2 regions of the Thiomicrorhabdus xiamenensis genome follow, and region 1 is predicted to be linked to the other one. Evidence: predicted binding sites of a transcription regulator. Region 1 holds the regulator's gene; the other holds the start of a gene.
What was found. The regulator PhoB, encoded in region 1, activates phosphate uptake and scavenging genes when phosphate is short. The targets are predictions, from matches to a motif close to GNNTGTCATAAAACTGTCANAT.
Positions count from the first base shown of each region.

Region 1 (4,248 bases):
AATCATCAATCCCGGGGTAATTTCAAATTTCAACCTATGCCCTGCCGATGCCAACTGCTCGACTTCCGCTTTCAGCTGTTCGAGAATTTTCGGCACATCGACCTCTTCCTGTTTGGCATTGATTGACCCTGCTTCGATTGAAGAAAGCGTCAGAAGATCCTCGATAATTGCACGCATTCGAACCGTCTGGTTACTCATATGTTCTAAAGGCGTATCCCACTGCGGTTCGTGCGGCATGTCGGTTAACAATTCCAGATAACCGTGCAAGACGGTCAAAGGCGTGCGCAATTCATGCGAAGCATTGGCTACAAAGTCGCGGCGAATCTGCGCCAGCTGATACAACTCTGTTATATCCGTGGCAATCAACAGACGGTGATTTTCAAAATAATTAATGATCTTGACTTCAAAAATCCGCGACTGATCCAGGGTCAGAGTAATGGCACGGCGGTAATCGCCAGATTTCAGATATTCCAGAAAATCCGGTTGTCGGATAATCGCCTCTATCCGGCGTCCGACATCCTGACGAAGCAGGCCAAGCATTCGCGTCGCAGGCTCGTTAAGCCATTCGATATAGTGATTCTGATCAATCGAAACCACCGCCGACGGCAGTAGCATCGAAGCCGCCTTAAACTGCTCGGATTTATAGAAGTTCAAATCCGCGTGCTTTTCCAGAGCGCGCTGCTTCTTCGAAACCTGATAGGAGACTTCGCTCCACAAACCGGTCAACGGCGGATGCGCATCAATACTGGTACCCTGAATCCATTTTTCGAAGCGCCGTACACTCCATAAATGACGGCCGATATACAAAACGACAAAACCGGCTGAGGTTGAATACCACCAGCCGGTCAGCCAGGCAAATCCGAAAGCAAGCCAGAGAGCCCCAATGACCCAGGTCAGCTCGCGTTTAATTCCACTTGTTAACAATCAGCTTATTCCTCAACAACTGAAAAACGATATCCCGAACCACGAATAGTCTGAATGTAATTATCCACTCCGACGGGTTCCAGAAGCTTGCGCAAACGACGAATATGCACATCGACAGTACGTTCTTCGACCACGACATTCAGCCCCCAGACCTGATCAAGCAGCTGAGTTCGAGAGAACACCCGGTTCGCATGCGACATAAAAAAGTTAATCAACTTAAATTCAGTCGGCCCCAACTTAAGTTCTTCACCATCGACATAGAAACGGTGGCTTTCAATATCCAAACACATACGACCGGCAATAATCTGCTGCCCGTCGTTCGCGCCTACAGCACCATGCTGGCGGCGAAGAATGGCATTCACTCTCGCAACCAAAGCCCGCGGAGAGAAGGGTTTAACGACATAGTCATCGACCCCGGCATCAAAACCTTGAACCTGAGCCTCTTCCTCGCCCCGCGCAGTCAGCATGATAATCGGCATATCGCGGGTCTGATCATTCTGACGCAGCTTCTGCGCCATAGTCACTCCGGAAATTCCCGGCAGCATCCAATCCAAAAGGATCAGATCCGGTGTTTTATCCAAAGCCAGGCGCATGCCCTGCTCAGCATTATCGGCTTCTTCGACCCAAAAACCCGACGAGCTTAGCGTAAATTTAAGCATATCGCGGATTGCGGCTTCATCTTCAACAATGAGAATCGTTTTTTGACTCAAACCTCTTCTCCAAACAGTAAAATAACGTCTCTATTCCTGTGACAAAATTCTTGCCATAGTCTCTTCATCAAGATCACGCACATCTTGACCTTTAACCAGATAAGCCACGCTTTCACCGATGTTCAAGGCATGATCTGTAATACGCTCGGCAGCACGAACCGCCATCAGCATACGCAACTGCAAATCTACCTTATCGGCAGTGTCAGAAGCAAGCAATTCCGCCTTAATTGCCTCAACCGCCTGATGAAGGACTTCATCCATGCGCTCTTCTTCATGATAGATCGACATCACATCGGTCGTATCCAAACGGGAGAAACCATTCAAAGCGGTTTTAATCATCTGGCTGCTCGCCGCCATCAGCTGACGCAGATGAGTGTAGGCGGGCATAGATGAGCAGTCACCACCAAGCGTACACTGCTCCATTGCCATTTTGGCAATTTTGACCGCTTCGTCGCCCATACGCTCAAGATCCATCGCAATGCGAATCGCCATCACAATTAGACGCAAGTCAGATGCTGTCGGCTGCTGTCGAGCCAGAACCGTCGCGCACAGACGGTCGATCTCCATCTCGCCGCGGTTAATATTTTCATCCTGCAACATGGCGGCTTTCGCCAGTTCGATATCATTGTTCTCCAATGCACGGTTCAGATCCGCCAGCTGCTGCTCGACCAGACCGCCCATTTCCAAAACTTCATTAAACAGAGCCTCAATATTGCGGTTCATCTGTTCTGAAATATGGGTGTTAAATTCATCACGATTCATAATTTTCTCCTCCCGCTAAAATTAACCGTAACGGCCGGTAATATAATCTTCGGTACGCTTCACCTGCGGATTGGTGAACAAAGTGTCCGTATCGGTATATTCAATCAGCTCACCCATATACATAAAGGCCGTGTAATCCGAGACACGAGCCGCCTGCTGCATATTGTGGGTTACGATCAGAATAGTGAAATCTTTCTTCAATTCAAAAATCAGCTCTTCGATCGCCAGAGTTGAAATCGGATCCAGTGCCGAGGTCGGCTCGTCCAGAAGCAGAACTTCCGGCTTGATCGCGATTGCGCGGGCGATACACAGACGCTGCTGCTGACCACCGGACATCCCCAGTGCATTATCATTCAGACGATCCTTGACCTCTTCCCACAATCCGGCACCCTTCAGCGCCCACTCAACGCTTTCATCCAGAACACGCTTATCTTTAATACCTTGCAGACGCAAACCGTAACAAACGTTTTCATAGATCGACTTCGGAAAAGGATTCGGCTTCTGGAACACCATGCCGACACGACGACGCAAAGCGGCAACATCCATTCCTTTGGCGTACATATCGTCGCCATGCAGAGTCATTTCTCCTTCCACACGGACAATATCGATCAAATCGTTCATACGGTTAAAACAGCGTAACAGCGTTGACTTACCGCATCCCGAAGGACCGATAAATGCCGTTACGCGGTTTTCCGGCAATTTCATCGAGACATTGGATAATGCCTGCTTACTGCCGTAGTACAGGTTCCAGTCATTGACTTCAATCGCAACCTTCTCATCCTCCAAACGAAGATTACGGCTGTCGCGATCCATTGTAATGCTTACGTTACTTTCACTCATAATTTAACCCTTCTAGCCAACTCCGTTGGCAAATTTAAATCTGTATTTACTTTAAATATGCTCAATTTACCCACTGAATTGGCTTAATTATCCAGTGCCTTATATTTCTCACGCAGGCGGTTACGAATCGAAATCGCGCCCAGGTTCAAACCGACAATAATCAGCACCAGCAGCAGCGAGGTGGCATAAACCAACGGCTGAGACGCTTCGACATTCGGGCTCTGGAAACCGACATCATAAATATGGAAGCCCAGGTGCATAAATTTACGATCCAGATGCACAAACGGTGCAATTGCATCAACCGGTAACTCCGGAGCCAGTTTAACCACACCGACCAGCATCAGCGGCGCAACTTCACCGGCCGCACGCGCGACCGCCAGAATCAGACCGGTCATAATCGCCGGAAGCGCCATCGGAAGTACGATCTTGCTGATCACCTCAATCTTGGTTGCCCCCAGCGCCAATCCGCCCTCACGTAATGCACGCGGGATTCGGGAAAGCCCTTCTTCGGTCGAAACAATCACCACCGGCAGCGTCAATAAAGCCATAGTCAGTGAAGCCCATAGCAGACCCGGCGTTCCGAAGGTCGGACTCGGCAAGGCATAACCATAGAACAGTTCGTCAATTGATCCACCAAGGATATAGACAAAGAAACCGAGACCAAAAATACCGAATACGATCGACGGCACCCCTGCCAGATTGTTAATCGAAATTCGCACCATACGCAGCACTGGGCCGTCTTTGGCGTATTCGCGCATATAAACCGCTGCAATGACCCCCATAGGCGTGACCAGAATGGTCATAATTAACACCATCGTAATGGTACCGATCATCGCCGGGAATATACCGCCTTCGGTATTGGCTTCACGCGGATCTTCGGTCAGGAAACGCTTGATACCGTGGAAAAAGAAGCCCAGTTTGTCGGCAAAACTCATTTCGTTCGGCTGCCAGTATTCAACGATATTTTTCACCGGAACATTCAATGTCTGACCGCCACTGACGCTCATCGTCA
Region 1 is NZ_CP054020.1:1,958,299-1,962,546, forward strand. It holds gene phoR (phosphate regulon sensor histidine kinase PhoR) at 1-924, opposite strand, end outside; gene phoB (phosphate regulon transcriptional regulator PhoB) at 930-1,634, opposite strand; gene phoU (phosphate signaling complex protein PhoU) at 1,665-2,396, opposite strand; gene pstB (phosphate ABC transporter ATP-binding protein PstB) at 2,418-3,236, opposite strand; gene pstA (phosphate ABC transporter permease PstA) at 3,320-4,248, opposite strand, start outside.

Region 2 (4,248 bases), 1.0 Mb from region 1:
ACGCACCAGCATTAGATGAATCTGCTGCGCCGTATAATCGGCAAAGTTAATCCCTAAAGAATGGAGGTACTGATGACGGGCATGCTCGAGATAATTCATATAGACCGCATTATTGACCACTCCCTGCAGATCGCACTCATGATCCCTAACTTGCATTTCGATACTAAACATTATCAATAAATCCCTTTTTCAATTAATATAAGTATTCAAACGACATTTCCCCAACCGTAAATCAGGGAACCGATATGACGATTTTAGACTGGCATCGTCTGGAAAGACCCAGAGAGAAACTCCTTGAGTTCGGCGCCCGCAGTTTAAGCGATGCCGAGTTGCTGGCAATATTTCTCAGAGTGGGGGTCAAAGGCATGAGCGCAGTCGATCTGGCTCAATCGTTATTAAACCACTTCGGCTCGCTGGATGCCCTCTTAAAGGCTGAACGCCAGGAATTCTGTCAGGCAAAAGGCCTCGGCGATGCGAAATATGTGCAACTCAAAGCCGTTCTGGAAATAGCACGACGCCATTTTGAAAGCGGCTTGAAAAGAGGCGACGCCATGCAATCTCCGGAAGCGGTTGCACGTTTTCTGGAGTATGAAATAGGCCATCAGGATCGTGAATACTTCGGGATCCTTCTGCTCGATCAGCAACACCGGTTAATTCACTACCAAACCCTGTTTTCCGGAACGCTGAATCAGGCCAGCATCCATCCCAGAGAAATCGTAAAAAGCGCGCTGGAGAACAATGCCGCCGCGGTCATACTGGCTCATAACCATCCGTCGGGCGATCCCACTCCGAGTGAAGCGGATATTCGAATCACCGAAACGCTGTCTCAGGCTTTACAGCTAGTCGATATCCGCACGCTGGATCATATTATCCTCGGTGATTCCGGCCGCTGGCACTCTCTGGTTCAGCTCGGCAAAATGCCATAAAACGGTGAAACCGGAGGCCCAAAGTAACATTACTGTAACTTACTGACACCGTACCAAGCAGACAAAACGCCTCGGTTTCAAAGAATTCGGGGCTTCCCCCCGAATGAACCAGGCATAAAGAAAAAGGCATAGTCCTTCGGGCTACACCTAATCCAATCCCCTGCTGACAGGGGGTTTAAAAAAAGGCCATAAATTCAATCCAACCCTGTCATAAAACCTTCCAATAGCTGTCAATTTGCATTTACTTGTTTGTCACATTCTCCCCCTAAGATTCTGTTCCTGCAAAACAACCAACCAAACTTTAGGGATAAGAAAATGAAACTTAACAAACTACACTATGCCGTAACCGCGCTTCTAGCCGGTTCTTTGATCACGCTTAGTGGATGCAATCAAGACGTTTCTGACGGTGATCTGACCAGCGCAATCATGGATGCACGTTCATTCGAATCGATTGAATTCACCAGCACTGCGGCACCGACAACTGCTGAAAAAATGGCGACGACTTATACAGAGTCTTCTGCAATCATCACCTATACAGATGGTACCACCGAGACATTCCCTCTGACTTATAAGAAACTTTTCGGTACCACCAGCACGGTTGGCTCTAACGCGCATCCGGCTGGACAGCTTTACGATATGGACATGAACCCACTGCAAGATTCACTGGGCATGCCTCTTGTTGCCGAAACACCGGATTCAAACAGTCTTTTGAAAGTCGGCAACAAAATTTATATGGTTTCTCACCTGGAATACGACTGGATTATTTCTGATGGAACTCGCGCGCCTAGCCGTGCACCTATGGGAATGATTCTTACCGAAATGCAACAAGATGCAAAAACGGGGGAGCTAACCGCCGTTGACCAGGCTCCAATCAGTTTTTCAAATGTTGATGGTCTATGGATTCCATGTTTTGGTTCTCAAACGCCTTGGAACACCCACCTTGGTTCTGAAGAAGACTACGACATGCAGTACAACCCTCTGAACAGCAGCTACAGCAGAACGGATGCAGCAATTACTGCAATGTCCAATATGTACTTCAACAGCACGAAAGTAGCTAACCCGTACCACTATGGTTTCTTCCCGGAAGTCACTGTTCATGAAGATGGTTCAACAGATGTCGTTAAACACTACTCAATGGGTCGCGGTACTTGGGAAGCAGGTAAAGTCATGCCGGATTCGCGCACGGTTTACTACGGAGACGACGGTACTAACGTTGCACTGTTCATGTATGTAGCTGATAAAGAGGAAGACCTGTCATCAGGAAGCCTGTACGCCGGTAAGTTCACGCAAAACGGTACTTCGTACAGCGGTAACTTCAGCTGGATTAAACTCGGTTCTGCAACCGACGCCGAAGTGAAAACGCTTGCCGACACCACCACTTTTGACGACATCTTCTACAACGGTACTTTCGACTCTGCAACAGAGACCTGTCCGGCCGTTGACGGTGTTCAGACCACTCGTGTCCGCGCCGGATCTACCTTTGATGAGTGTTTGGCCGTTAAGCCGGGCATGGAAAAAGCGGCCGCTTTCCTTGAAACTCGCCGTTATGCTGCACTGAGCGGCGCGACAGTCGAATTCAACAAAATGGAAGGTATCGCGGTTAACGATGCCGATAAGAAATTGTACATGGCGATTTCCTATCTGGACAAAGGGATGAGAGACAACGGCCTACCGGCTGAGATGGAACACATCAAAATGGCTAAAATCAATGCAGGTGTCACTTTCACTCTGCCAATGACGCCAGGCCAAGTCGATGACAAGGGTGCCCGAATCGAGTCTGACTACGTCGTAACCTCTATGCATGCCGAAGACAAGCTGATCGGACGTGACATCGCAACCGATGCGCTAGGTAATACGGCAGATCCTGATCACATTGCCAACACGGATAACATCTCTTTCTCTGAGAAGATGCGTACTCTGTTTATCGGCGAAGACTCAGGTACTCACGTAAACAACTTCGTATGGGCTTATAACGTCGATACCAAGAAACTTTCTCGCATTCTTTCCAACGTAGCCGGTGCTGAAGCAACAGGTCTGCAAGCGGTCGAAAATATGGATGGCTTCGCTTACATCATGTCTAACTCTCAGCACCACGGTGACTATATCAGCACGATGGATCCAACTATGGAAGCCGCTGTAGAAGCAACTGGTCTAATCGACAATTTCGATGGTAACTTCGGTTACATCGGCGGTATGCCTGCTATCAAATAATCCATAACCTTGGATTCTTAAAGCCAGCTTTATGCTGGCTTTTTGCGTAGTAAACAATGTAAATGGAAATTGTACGATGCACTTTAAATTACTCTTTCTACTGGCCGGTTCTGTATTTGTATTACATGGCTGTGGCAGTAGCAGCACGTCAGATGCAACCACGCCAACAGCGATCACCCAATCCGCTCTTACCGGCAGCTATATCAATCCCGTCGTTTTTGAGGGTAATCCATATCCGCAGATTCCGGCGCAATGCTATACCGAAACCAGCCTGGGACGCCAAAATGCCTGTCTGTTTTGCCATACAAATGGGCTCTATAAATTAGGGCTCGGCAACAACAACCCTCAAGCAGGCGAAGTTCCTTTGGTTAACTTTCAACTGGATTACGGATACGAACCCTACAGTGCGCAAGCGCCCACCGCTGCTAAAAACTACTGGCTCAACACCCTCGCTCCGGAAACACTACTCGCCGCAGTCAGCGCAATGGATATCGACCCTAATACCTGGGTAATGCCGGATTATATTCAAGAAGACAACTGGCAATCGGCCTATAACCAGAGACAGGGTAAAAGCACCGACTGGGACAGCGGTTACAACCAGCCTTTCCGTCTTTTACCGGGTCTGAATCCGGCAGCACTTCCGGCGGACAGCGATGGATTTATCCGCTCGGACAACGAAAAAGATATCTATTTTTCGGATGCGTTTGGCGGCAATACCGGCTGGCGCGCCATTAACTTTATGCCATATGGCATTTTCAGCCCGATGACCGGTTCGGTTTCCGGTATCTATATCCGACTGCCCGCCAAGTTCATGCAAGACCATTCCGGCGAATTCAATTTAGCCACCTACACACAAAACCTTGAATTGTTGCGCGACGCGATTCAAAACCGACTGACGGATACATCGCCGAGGTTCTATTATGGCTCTGCAGCCGACATTGAGGTCGTCGCAGGAAGCTACCCTCAAGGCACCGAACTGGCACACCCGCTTCATTATGTCGATACCCTCGCAGACGGTACTGACGGCAAGTTACCGGGCATGCGGGCTACCCGTGTTAAAGAAGTCCGCTACATGTACAAGGATGAAGACTTTAATCCGATGGAAGCAAGA
Region 2 is NZ_CP054020.1:362,540-366,787, reverse strand. It holds gene HQN79_RS01680 (acyl-CoA thioesterase) at 1-171, opposite strand, end outside; gene radC (RadC family protein) at 246-926, shown strand; gene HQN79_RS01670 (PhoX family protein) at 1,242-3,137, shown strand; gene HQN79_RS01665 (hypothetical protein) at 3,214-4,248, shown strand, end outside.
Region 2: HQN79_RS01670 (PhoX family protein) is a predicted target of PhoB. The motif match lies at 1,130-1,151, and genes of this name have one in related genera.